DNA from 2 places in the Pseudomonas sp. KH_017 genome. Region 2 is predicted to be linked to the other one. Evidence: riboswitches for the same ligand, from Rfam matches in the RefSeq annotation. Region 2 holds a riboswitch; the other holds the start of a gene.
The links. A riboswitch is a leader RNA that binds a small molecule or an ion and turns the genes downstream of it on or off. The one in region 2 is predicted to bind cobalamin.

Region 1 (5,105 bases), 1.1 Mb from region 2:
CGGCGCGCCTGCCACGGCAAACCAGAACAACGCCGCGAACACCGCATCGCTGCCGTTTTCCAGTACCGACTCAGTAGCGGCACGGGCGACTTCGGTTTCATCCAGCTCGCTGGTCTGGCGACTGACCAGATAGCTCACGCGCGTGCGCGCCGCTTCCAGGTCATTACTGCGCAGGGCCTTGGCCACAGGCGTGACGTGCTCACCGAGGCTGCGCATGCCGAGGGCGCAATAGAGCGCGAGAATCTCGACGATCCAGCCGACATAAGGCGCCCAGGAAAATGCCGTGACCAACAGCGTCAGCGGCAACACGGCGATCACCCACGCGGTGACGCCATGGCTGCGCCAGCCGCGACCGCCGCCGTTGAAACGTTGCTCGATGCGCTCGGCAAAACGGCCGAACGCCACCAGCGGATGCCAGCGCTTGGGTTCACCCAGCAGCGCATCCAGCGCAACCGCGGCGACACTCAACAACGCCACACTCATTGACTCACTCCCCAATAATTTTCATACAGCAATTCATGTAGCGGACGCGCCTGTGCCCAGCCTTCGAGCACCAGCATCGGCGCCGGGTAGAACGCCTTCACCGGTCCCAGGCACAGCACCGCCAGCGGCTTGGCTCCCGGTGGCAACTTCAACAAATTGGCCAGGGCTTGCGGTTCGAACAGCGACACCCAGCCCATGCCCAGCCCTTCGGCGCGGGACGCCAACCACAGGTTCTGGATCGCGCAGGACAACGAAGCCATGTCCATTTCCGGCAGCGTGCGGCGGCCGAAGATATGTTGCTCGCGGTCGTCCATCAGTGCGGCGACCAGTACCTCGGCGCAATCGTTGATGCCCTCCACCTTGAGCTTCATGAACTCATCGCTGCGCTCGCCGAGGGCTTCGGCGGTGCGGATGCGCTCTTCTTCCACCAGGGCCTGGATTTGCCCGCGCAAGGTGCGATCAGTGATGCGGATGAAGCGCCAAGGCTGCATCAGGCCGACACTGGGAGCCTGATGCGCGGCCTCGAGCAGGCGCCGCAGCAATTCGGGCTCGACGGTGCCGCCGCTGAAGTGGCGCATATCGCGGCGTTCGGCGATGGAACGATAGACCGCTGCGCGTTCGGCTTCAGAGAATGCGTTGTCGCTCATGGCCTCTTCGCGAGCAAGCCCGCTCCCACATTTGAAGGTGAGCTGCCTGAAGAAACGCAATCCCCTGTGGGAGCGGGCTTGCTCGCGAAGGCGGCTTCAAGGTCAGGCGCAAACAGCGCGGCAATCGCCGAAGGGTTCGACGGAAAATAAAAGTGCACATAAGAGGCGGTCATCCGCCCCTCACGGTAGACCGCCTCCGCTCCGCGCCCGCCGTTAGGGCTCAAGCCCCGGGCAATCGGCGCCAGTTCAGTGGTGGTCAGCGAATGGTGATAGGTGTGCCCGCGCAGCGAACCTTCCGGCAGTTCCACCGCCTGCAACGCCAGCGCTGCCAAACGCTTTTGCATCACCGCATCACCGGCCAGCAAGCCAACCAGTTCGGCGCGAGTGCCCTCGACATCGGTCAGGGAATCGAGCAGATACAGCATGCCGCCGCACTCGGCGAGCAACGGTTTGCCTGCCCTGTGGTGGGCGCGGATCGCGTCGAGCATCGCGGTGTTTTGCGCCAGCGCGACATGGTGCAGCTCCGGGTAACCACCCGGCAGATACAGGCTGTCCGCCTCCGGCAACGCACGGTCGCGGATCGGCGAGAAGAACGACAACTCGGCGCCCATCGCCCGCAGCAGATCCAGGCTCGCGCCGTAGGTGAACGCAAAGGCTTCATCGCGGGCGACGGCAATGCGCACACCGGCCAGCAGCGGTTCGGCCGCGATGACATCAGGGGCGGCGAATTCGACTGCCGGTGGCAGCGCGACCTCGCAACTGCTGGCCAGGGCATCGGCCGCCGCATCGAGGCGCAGGTCGAGATCGTTCAACTCACTGGCCTGCACCAGCCCCAGGTGCCGGCTCGGCAATTCGATCCCGGTTTCCCGGGACAGCGCGCCGTACCAGCGCAAACCTTCAGTCAGGCTGCCTTCGAGCAGTTGCGCGTGGCGCAGCGTGCCGACACGATTGGCCAGCACGCCGGCGAACGGCAAGTCCGGCTGATATCGCGCCAGCCCCAGGGCCAGTGCGCCGAAGGTCTGGGCCATGGCGGTGCCATCGATCACACCCAGCACCGGCACACCGAAATGCCGCGCCAGATCGGCGCTCGACGGCGTACCGTCGAACAACCCCATGACGCCTTCGATCAGGATCAGGTCCGCTTCAGCGGCGGCTTCCCACAACAACCGGCGACTCTCCTGCTCGCCGACCATCCACATGTCCAGTTGATACACCGGCGCACCGCTGGCGCGTTCGAGGATCATCGGATCGAGAAAGTCGGGGCCGCACTTGAACACACGGACCTTGCGCCCCTGATTGCGATGCAATCGGGCCAGCGCTGCGGTGACGGTGGTCTTGCCTTGGCCGGAAGCCGGCGCGGCAATCAATACCGCCGGACAGTGCCGAGGCTGACTCACAATTCGACGCCTTTCTGCGCTTTGATCCCGGCTTGAAAGGCGTGTTTGATCACGCCCATTTCGGTGACGGTGTCGGCCATCTCGATCATTTCCGGCTTCGCGGCACGACCGGTGACCACCACGTGTTGCATCGGTGGTCGGGCCTGCAAGTCGCTGAGCACCTGATCGAGATCGAGGTAGCCGTGCTTGAGGGCGATGTTCAGTTCATCCAGCACCACCAGGCCGATGGATGGATCGCGCAGCAGTTCCCGGGACACCGCCCAGGCGGCTTCGGCGGCGGCGATGTCGCGCTGGCGGTCCTGGGTTTCCCAGGTAAAACCTTCGCCCATCACGTGAAAGCGCACCTGCTCGGGAAAGCGCCGGAAGAACAACTCTTCGCCCGTGCTGTTGCGGCCCTTGATGAACTGCACCACGCCGCATTGCATGCCGTGCCCCATGGCGCGGGCAAGCATGCCGAAAGCCGAACTGCTCTTGCCCTTGCCGTTGCCGGTCAGTACCAGCAGCAGGCCACACTCGTTCGGGGAATTGGCGATGCGCTCGTCGATCACGGCTTTTTTGCGCTGCATGCGCGCCAGATGGCGTTCGTCACGATCAGGGGTATCAGTCATGGGGGAGCTCTCCGTTTAGGCAGGAATAACGGCGGGCAGGCACAAGAATAGAAGGCAACAAGCCTGGCATCGCCCACCGTGATGCCGCTGGATGAATCAGGCCGGTCTCCGGGCTCATGAGTGGCGCGGGGCCAGACCGTGCGCCTTCCCGCATCAAATCGACACAGTGGCATCACACACAGTTTTCACTCATTTACCGTTGCGGGGGCAGCGCCGGAATTGCGGGCCTTCGACCAACAGAAGGACTCACTCACCGGCTTCCCTGTTTCACTCTGTCGACCCAAGCCACAGAGCACCTGAAACAAGCCGCGAAGGTTAGAGGGTTGGGGGTGGAGCGTCAATTAAAGCCGGGAGGCCATCGACCGAATAACTGCCATCAATCAATAAACTGACGTCAATCTTGTGCCACGCTCTCAGCAGTGATATCAAAGAGCCACAAACTCACAACACAACAACAAGGGTGAGCCCATGCAAGGCATGATCATCAGCAATCCAAAGCTGGAATTCCTGCGCCCGGTGCTCGAGCGCTGGTTCGAATGCATCGACCGTTACAATGCCGTCCGCGGTGATGGCGACACACCGTACTGGCACGACGAAAAGGCCAATCTCGGACTGCTGTCTGCCGCCGCCTGGATGGCCGAGATGGTCACGCTGCAACAAGCGCCCACCCGCAAACAGACCGAAGAAGGCGAACGCAACAGCCGCGCCGACCTGCTCCTGGCCTCGCCCGAAACCCGCGCCTACATCCAGACCAGCCAGCGCTGGCCACGGGTCAACAGCCTCAACCTGTCCCAGGCCTTGCTCGACATCGCCAGCGATGCGAAGCGCCTGAGCCACGCCAGCGACCTGAAACTCGGCTGCCTGTTCGTCGCCCCGCAAAAAGCCCAGCAGGGCGCCACACCGGAAGAACTCCAGGACATGGTCGACGACCTGCAAAAGGAACACAGCTGCGCTGTCGCCTGGTATTTCCCTTATGCCTACCGCAAGTTGCGCAACGAAGCCGGCAACTATCACCCCGGCATTGCGGTGCTGTTCAAGGAAGCCCGCGGCTGAGGGTTGAACCATCGCACGACAACGCTTCTCTATGATTAGAACAAGGCATTCATAGGGAAGACCAGCATGCGCACGCCCCCGCTCGTTCTCGTTATCGCGCTTGGCGCAGGGCTCGCCGCTTGTGGCGAGACCTCCCGCCTGCAAGTCTCCGACGGTACCGGCCCATCACCCCGACTACCAGAACCCAACAAGACACTGGTTCCGACCGTGAACATCGCCCCGGCCATCGGCTGGCCACAGGGTGCGAAACCCGTCGCCGCCACGGGCACTCAAGTGGCCGCTTTTGCCGAAGACCTGGATCACCCGCGCTGGCTTTATGTGCTGCCCAATGGCGACGTGTTGGTAGCGGAAACCAGTGCACCACCCAAACCCGAAGACGGTAAAGGCATTCGCGGCTGGGTGATGAAGAAAGTCATGGGCCGTGCCGGAGCCAGGGTGCCCAGCGCCAACCGCATCACCTTGCTGCGCGACAAGGACCACGATGGCGTCGCGGAAACCCGCACGGTGTTTCTGCAAAACCTCAACTCGCCCTTTGGCATGACCCTGGTCGGCAATGACCTGTATGTGGCCGACACGGATCGTCTGCTGCGCTTTCACTATGAAAGTGGCGATACGCAGATCAAGTCGCCGCCGATCAAGGTTGTCGACCTGCCGGGCGGCCCGCTGAACCACCACTGGACGAAAAACGTCATCGCCAGCAAGGACGGCAGCAAGCTCTACGTGACCGTGGGTTCCAACAGCAACGTCGCCGAAAACGGCATGGACAAGGAAGAAGGTCGCGCGGCGATCTGGGAAGTGGATCGTGCCACCGGCCAGCAGCGGATCTTCGCCTGGGGCCTGCGCAACCCCAACGGCATGGCCTGGGAACCGCACAGTGGCGCGTTGTGGACCGCGGTCAACGAACGGGATGAAATCGG
Region 2 (5,105 bases):
ACTGCAAGCCGGGCGAAGAAAAATCCGAAGACACCGCGCTGGGGCTCAAAAGCTTCACCGCGTACATCGACCACTTCAGCGAAGCCTTTCTGGACGATGCCGTTGTCGACTACGCCACCGACCGCATGGGCGGCCAGCTGACCATCAAGGCGCCAAACGCCAAAGTACCGATGGTCAACGCCGACAGCCCGGTCAACGAGCGCATCAACTACTACCTGCAAACCGAGATCAACCCGGGGCTGGCCAGCCACGGCGGTCAGGTCAGCCTGATCGACGTGGTCGAAGACGGCATCGCTGTCCTGCAGTTCGGCGGTGGTTGCCAGGGCTGCGGCCAGGCCGACGTGACGCTGAAGGAAGGCATCGAGCGCACCTTGCTCGAGCGCATCCCTGAGCTCAAGGGTGTTCGCGACGTGACCGACCACACGCAGAAAGAAAACGCCTACTACTAAGGTGTTCGCTGCGAAACGAAAAAACGGCGCCCGTGAGCGCCGTTTTTTTTATGGGGAAATTTCGTTGGCTCCTTCGCGAGCAAGTCGAATCGTCGCACCGCCGCTCCCACAGGGGAATGCATTCCAAGTGGGAGCGGGCTTGCTCGCGAAGAGGGCCTCAGGGCCTGTAGAGATGCGCATGCCCCGCGCGATACAGCGACGATTCACTGAAATGGTCGCTGCCCAGCACCCGACCCACCAGAATCAACGCCGTACGCCGAAACCCCTTGGCTTCAACCTTCCCGGCAATATCCTCAAGCGTGCCCACCACCCAATCCTGATCCGGCCAGCTCGCGCGGTGAACCACGGCAATCGGGCAATCGGCGCCGTAATGGGGCAGCAGTTCCTCAACGATCTTCGCCAGGTGATTGACCCCCAAGTGAATCGCCATGGTCGCGCCGTGCTGCGCCAGGCTGGAGAATTCCTCCCCAGGTGGCATGGCGGTCTTGTCGGCGTAGCGCGTCAGGATGACGCTTTGCGAAATGTCCGGCAGGGTCAGTTCCGCACCCAAAAGCGCTGCGCAAGCGGCTGTGGCCGTCACGCCAGGTACGATTTCGAACGCAATGCCCAGCTCGCGCAGATAGCGAATCTGCTCGCCAATGGCGCCATACAGGCTCGGATCGCCGGAGTGCACCCGGGCCACATCCTGGCCTTTGGCGTGGGCGCTCTTGATCAGGTCGATGATCTGTTCCAGATGCAGTTCGGCGCTGTTGACCACCTGTTCGGCACAGTGACCTTCCAGCACGGCGGCGGGCACCAGGGAACCGGCATAAATGATCACCGGGCAGCTGCGAATCAGCCGCTGGCCCTTGACGGTAATCAGTTCGGGGTCGCCGGGACCTGCGCCAATGAAGTAGACGGTCATCGTCGGTTCCTGTGGGGAAAAAGAGTCTGAACAGGGCTTCAGATGAAGAATGTTCATGATCAAAGGCGGGGATTATCGGTTTTTTACGCAGCGCCGGCCAATGCCAGTGTTGCCTGGGCGTATTTTTGCCGTGGAATCAGCAGTTTTGCCGGGGCCTGGGCCAGTTGTTCCGCCAGGGCCAGTGCGGCGCTTTCCGCCACGCCGTAGCAACCGGTGCGTTCAAACGCTATTTGCGATTGATGACTGAGTTGCGGTTCATAAGCGGCCAGTTGTTCACTGCTGAAATACATCAATTCCAGGCCAAGCTGCTGAGCCAGTTCGATCAGCGCAGGTTCGTCGCGCTTCGAATCGATGCTGGCCAGCGCCTTGATTTCATGACGAGCAATCTGGTGTGCCTCCAACGCCTGATCGAGCAGCGCCAGCAACGTGCTGACAGGGCAGCCGCGCTGGCAGCCCAGGCCGACCACCAGGGTCGGCGCTGTGCTGATATCCGTCATGCGTGGTATTGGCCATCGCTTTTGCGACGGAACAACCAGGCGCTGATCAGGCCCAGGGCCAGCCAGAACGCCACGTTGGTCAGTTGCGAAGCGATTTTGAACTGGGTTTCCAGCGCCTCTGGAGCGAGCATCGAATGCACTTCCGGTTGTGGTGCGCCAATCACATGGGGAACGGCGAGGATCGCCGCGCCGAGGACTTTCATCAGCCAGTGCCGGCTGAACACGATCAGGGCGATACCGACGGCGGTGGAGGCGGCGGTACCGATCCACCACAGTTGCCGTTGTGCCAGATCGGCGGCAGCGGTGCCTGGCAGTTCCGGTGGCAGGCCGAGGGTCGGCGCGAGCACGAACGTCGCATAACCGGCCAGGCCCCAGAGCAGGCCTTGCGAGGTTTTGGTCGGCGCACGCAAGGTGTACAGGCCGGCCAGCATCAGGGCGAAACCGACGGCCACTACCAGGTTGCCACCGGTGGTCGACAGCACGCGCTGCCAGCCGTCTTCCGGCTCCCAGGCTTGTGCGTCGTGGGTATGGGCAGCCATCGCACCGTCGGCGTGTTCATGCATTGCAACAGCGGCCGGTTCGGTTTTTTCGTAGGTCTCGGCCTGCAAAATCAGCGGAGCGACCCAGAAGCTTTGCAGCAGGGTCAGCAGCAGGGCGGCCAGCAGCCCGGTGAAACCTGCGGTTTGCGCAATACGCTTGATCATGTCGACAGCTCTCAATGGCACGGGAACGCGGAGCTGTGACGGGTATCGTGGGCGGCGTTGTGCACCGCTTCGATGTGCGAGAAACCGGCGAAATACACAAGGCTTGCGCCCAGGATCGACGCGCAGACGGCGGCGGCCAGACGTTGGGTCAGGGTTGAGGTGGTGCTCGCGGATGTGTGTTCGGCGCTGCTGATGATCGACATGGCGTTTCCCTCTGGTCTGTCAGCGGGGAATAAGAGCGCATGCAAAAACCCGCACGACCAGGCGCGCAAGGTTTCAAACAGCGCCCGCCCACCGCGGGTTTGTTGGTTCAGTGACCGTACTGGTCACTTTGTGTTGCGGGCCGGTCTCCGGGCTCACGAGGGGCAAAGGCTTGGGCCTGAACCTGAAAGCATCACCTTCCCATGCCGCAGTGGCACAGTGGATCTGACGCTTCGCTCGCTTACCGTTGCGGGGGCAGCACCGGACTGACATGGCTTAAGAGTAAAGCACATGATTCACCGGTTTCCCGTTTCACCCTGTGAAGGGCACCCGTAACAAGGTGTGTAGGAGAGCATGGGCGGGGGTTGGGCGTCAATTGGCAAGGGTTCTCAATTCGGAACCGAGGCGTGGCCTTCGCGAGCAAGCCCGCTCCCACCTTTTACCGTATCCCCATGAAAGAACCCGATTCAATGTGGGAGCGGCGGTGCGACGATTCGACTTGCTCGCGAAGGGATCACCGCCGATTTCAAGTGAACATTGACCCGCCCCAAGACCATGCGTAGCCTTGCGCTTTCGAGGTTCTTCGGCGTTTGCCGAAGCTAAGAAGGGAACGCGGTCGATGCCGCGGCTGCCCCCGCAACTGTGAACGGTGATGTTCGTTGCCACGCCACTGCAGGCTCAAACCATGAGGCCGGCGGGAAGGCGCAGCGAATGCCAGGCTCAAGGCCGGCACACCGTCAGCCAGGAGACCTGCCTCGTCACAGATTCTCACTTTCAACCGGGCGGGGTGATCCGGTGGCGAACTCTTCAGGCACGCGCGTCCGCGTTGTCGGTCGTCGTCCCGTATGCCCGTCACATTAGCCATAGGGCATCCGATGAAAACACTGGCCAAACTCCCCGTCACCATCGTTACCGGCTTTCTCGGCTCGGGTAAAACCACGCTGCTGCGGCACATGCTCGACAACGCCCAGGGTCGCCGCATCGCGGTGATCGTCAACGAATTTGGCGAGTTGGGCATCGACGGCGAAATCCTCAAGCAGTGCTCCATCGGTTGCACCGAAGAAGAAGCCAACGGCCGTGTCTATGAACTGGCCAACGGCTGCCTGTGCTGCACCGTACAGGAAGAATTCTTCCCGGTGATGCGCGAACTGGTGGCCCGTCGCGGCGATCTGGACCACATTCTCATCGAAACGTCCGGCCTGGCCCTGCCCAAGCCGCTGGTGCAGGCCTTCCAGTGGCCGGAAATCCGCAGCGCCTGCACGGTGGATGCGGTGATCACCGTGGTTGACAGCCCGGCCGTGGCCGCCGGCACCTTCGCCGCGTTTCCGGATCAGGTCGACGCCCAGCGCAAACTCGACCCGAACCTGGACCACGAGTCGCCGCTGCACGAACTGTTCGCCGACCAACTGGCCAGCGCTGACCTGGTGATCCTCAACAAAACCGACCTGATCAACCCGGCGGACCTGGCCCGCGTGCGCCTGGAAGTCGCCGAGGAATTGCCGCCAGCGGTGAAAATCATCGAAGCCAGCAGCGGTCGCCTGCCGCTGGACGTGCTGATCGGTCTGGGTGCCGGCTCCGAAGAACACATCGACAGCCGTCACAGCCACCACGACCATCATCACGATGGTGACGATGATCATGACGACCACGATCACGACGCCTTCGATTCGATCTCCATCGAACTGCCGCAAGCCGACGAAAGTCTGCTGCTGGATGCGCTGACCCAACTGGTGGTCCAGCACGGCATCCTGCGGGTCAAGGGTTTTGCGGCGATCCCGAACAAGCCGATGCGCCTGCTGATCCAGGCCGTGGGCACGCGTTTCGACAAGCACTTCGACCGCCAGTGGGGCGCTGAAGAAGCGCGAGTCACCCGCCTGGTGCTGATCGGCCAGGAACTGGACTCCACTGTTCTCGAAGCGCAATTGCGCGCCGCGCTCAGCGTGTAAGCCATGCACCTGCTCAGGACCCAGCCCGGCGGTTTCGTGTCGGATGACAACATTGCCGACCTTGGACAAACCCCCTCCGAGCTGGTGGTCCTGTGCAGCGGCGACTCCAGCCTGGCGCTGCTCGCCGAAGCGGCGCAGCAGTTGCCCGACGATTACCCGAGCGTGCGCCTGGCCAACCCGATGCAGGTGCAGAACCATGCCTCGGTCGATTTGTACGTCGATGAAGTGCTGCGTCACGCCAGGGTGATCCTGATTTCGCTGCACGGCGGCATCGCCTATTGGCGTTACGGCATCGAGCGCCTGGTCGAGCTGTCGCAGCGCGGCGTGCAGGTGATTCTGGTGCCGGGTGATGATCGCCCGGACCCGGAGCTCAGTGACCTGAGCACCGTCGGTGCCGAGGATCG

Region 1: linked by a shared signal. The riboswitch ahead of cobO (cob(I)yrinic acid a,c-diamide adenosyltransferase) and the one ahead of AC3IT6_RS12875 (CbtB domain-containing protein) in region 2 are both predicted to bind cobalamin.

What each region holds. Positions count from the first base shown of each region.
Region 1 is NZ_CM174509.1:1,773,788-1,778,892, reverse strand. It holds gene cbiB (adenosylcobinamide-phosphate synthase CbiB) at 1-483, opposite strand, end outside; gene bluB (5,6-dimethylbenzimidazole synthase) at 480-1,130, opposite strand; gene AC3IT6_RS08085 (cobyrinic acid a,c-diamide synthase CobB) at 1,127-2,527, opposite strand; gene cobO (cob(I)yrinic acid a,c-diamide adenosyltransferase) at 2,524-3,135, opposite strand; cobalamin riboswitch at 3,218-3,450, opposite strand; gene AC3IT6_RS08075 (hypothetical protein) at 3,604-4,188, shown strand; gene AC3IT6_RS08070 (PQQ-dependent sugar dehydrogenase) at 4,255-5,105, shown strand, end outside.
Region 2 is NZ_CM174509.1:2,831,418-2,836,522, forward strand. It holds gene nfuA (Fe-S biogenesis protein NfuA) at 1-449, shown strand, start outside; gene cobM (precorrin-4 C(11)-methyltransferase) at 607-1,353, opposite strand; gene AC3IT6_RS12865 (cobalamin biosynthesis protein) at 1,437-1,850, opposite strand; gene AC3IT6_RS12870 (CbtA family protein) at 1,847-2,554, opposite strand; gene AC3IT6_RS12875 (CbtB domain-containing protein) at 2,566-2,757, opposite strand; cobalamin riboswitch at 2,879-3,104, opposite strand; cobalamin riboswitch at 3,315-3,527, shown strand; gene cobW (cobalamin biosynthesis protein CobW) at 3,631-4,701, shown strand; gene cobN (cobaltochelatase subunit CobN) at 4,705-5,105, shown strand, end outside.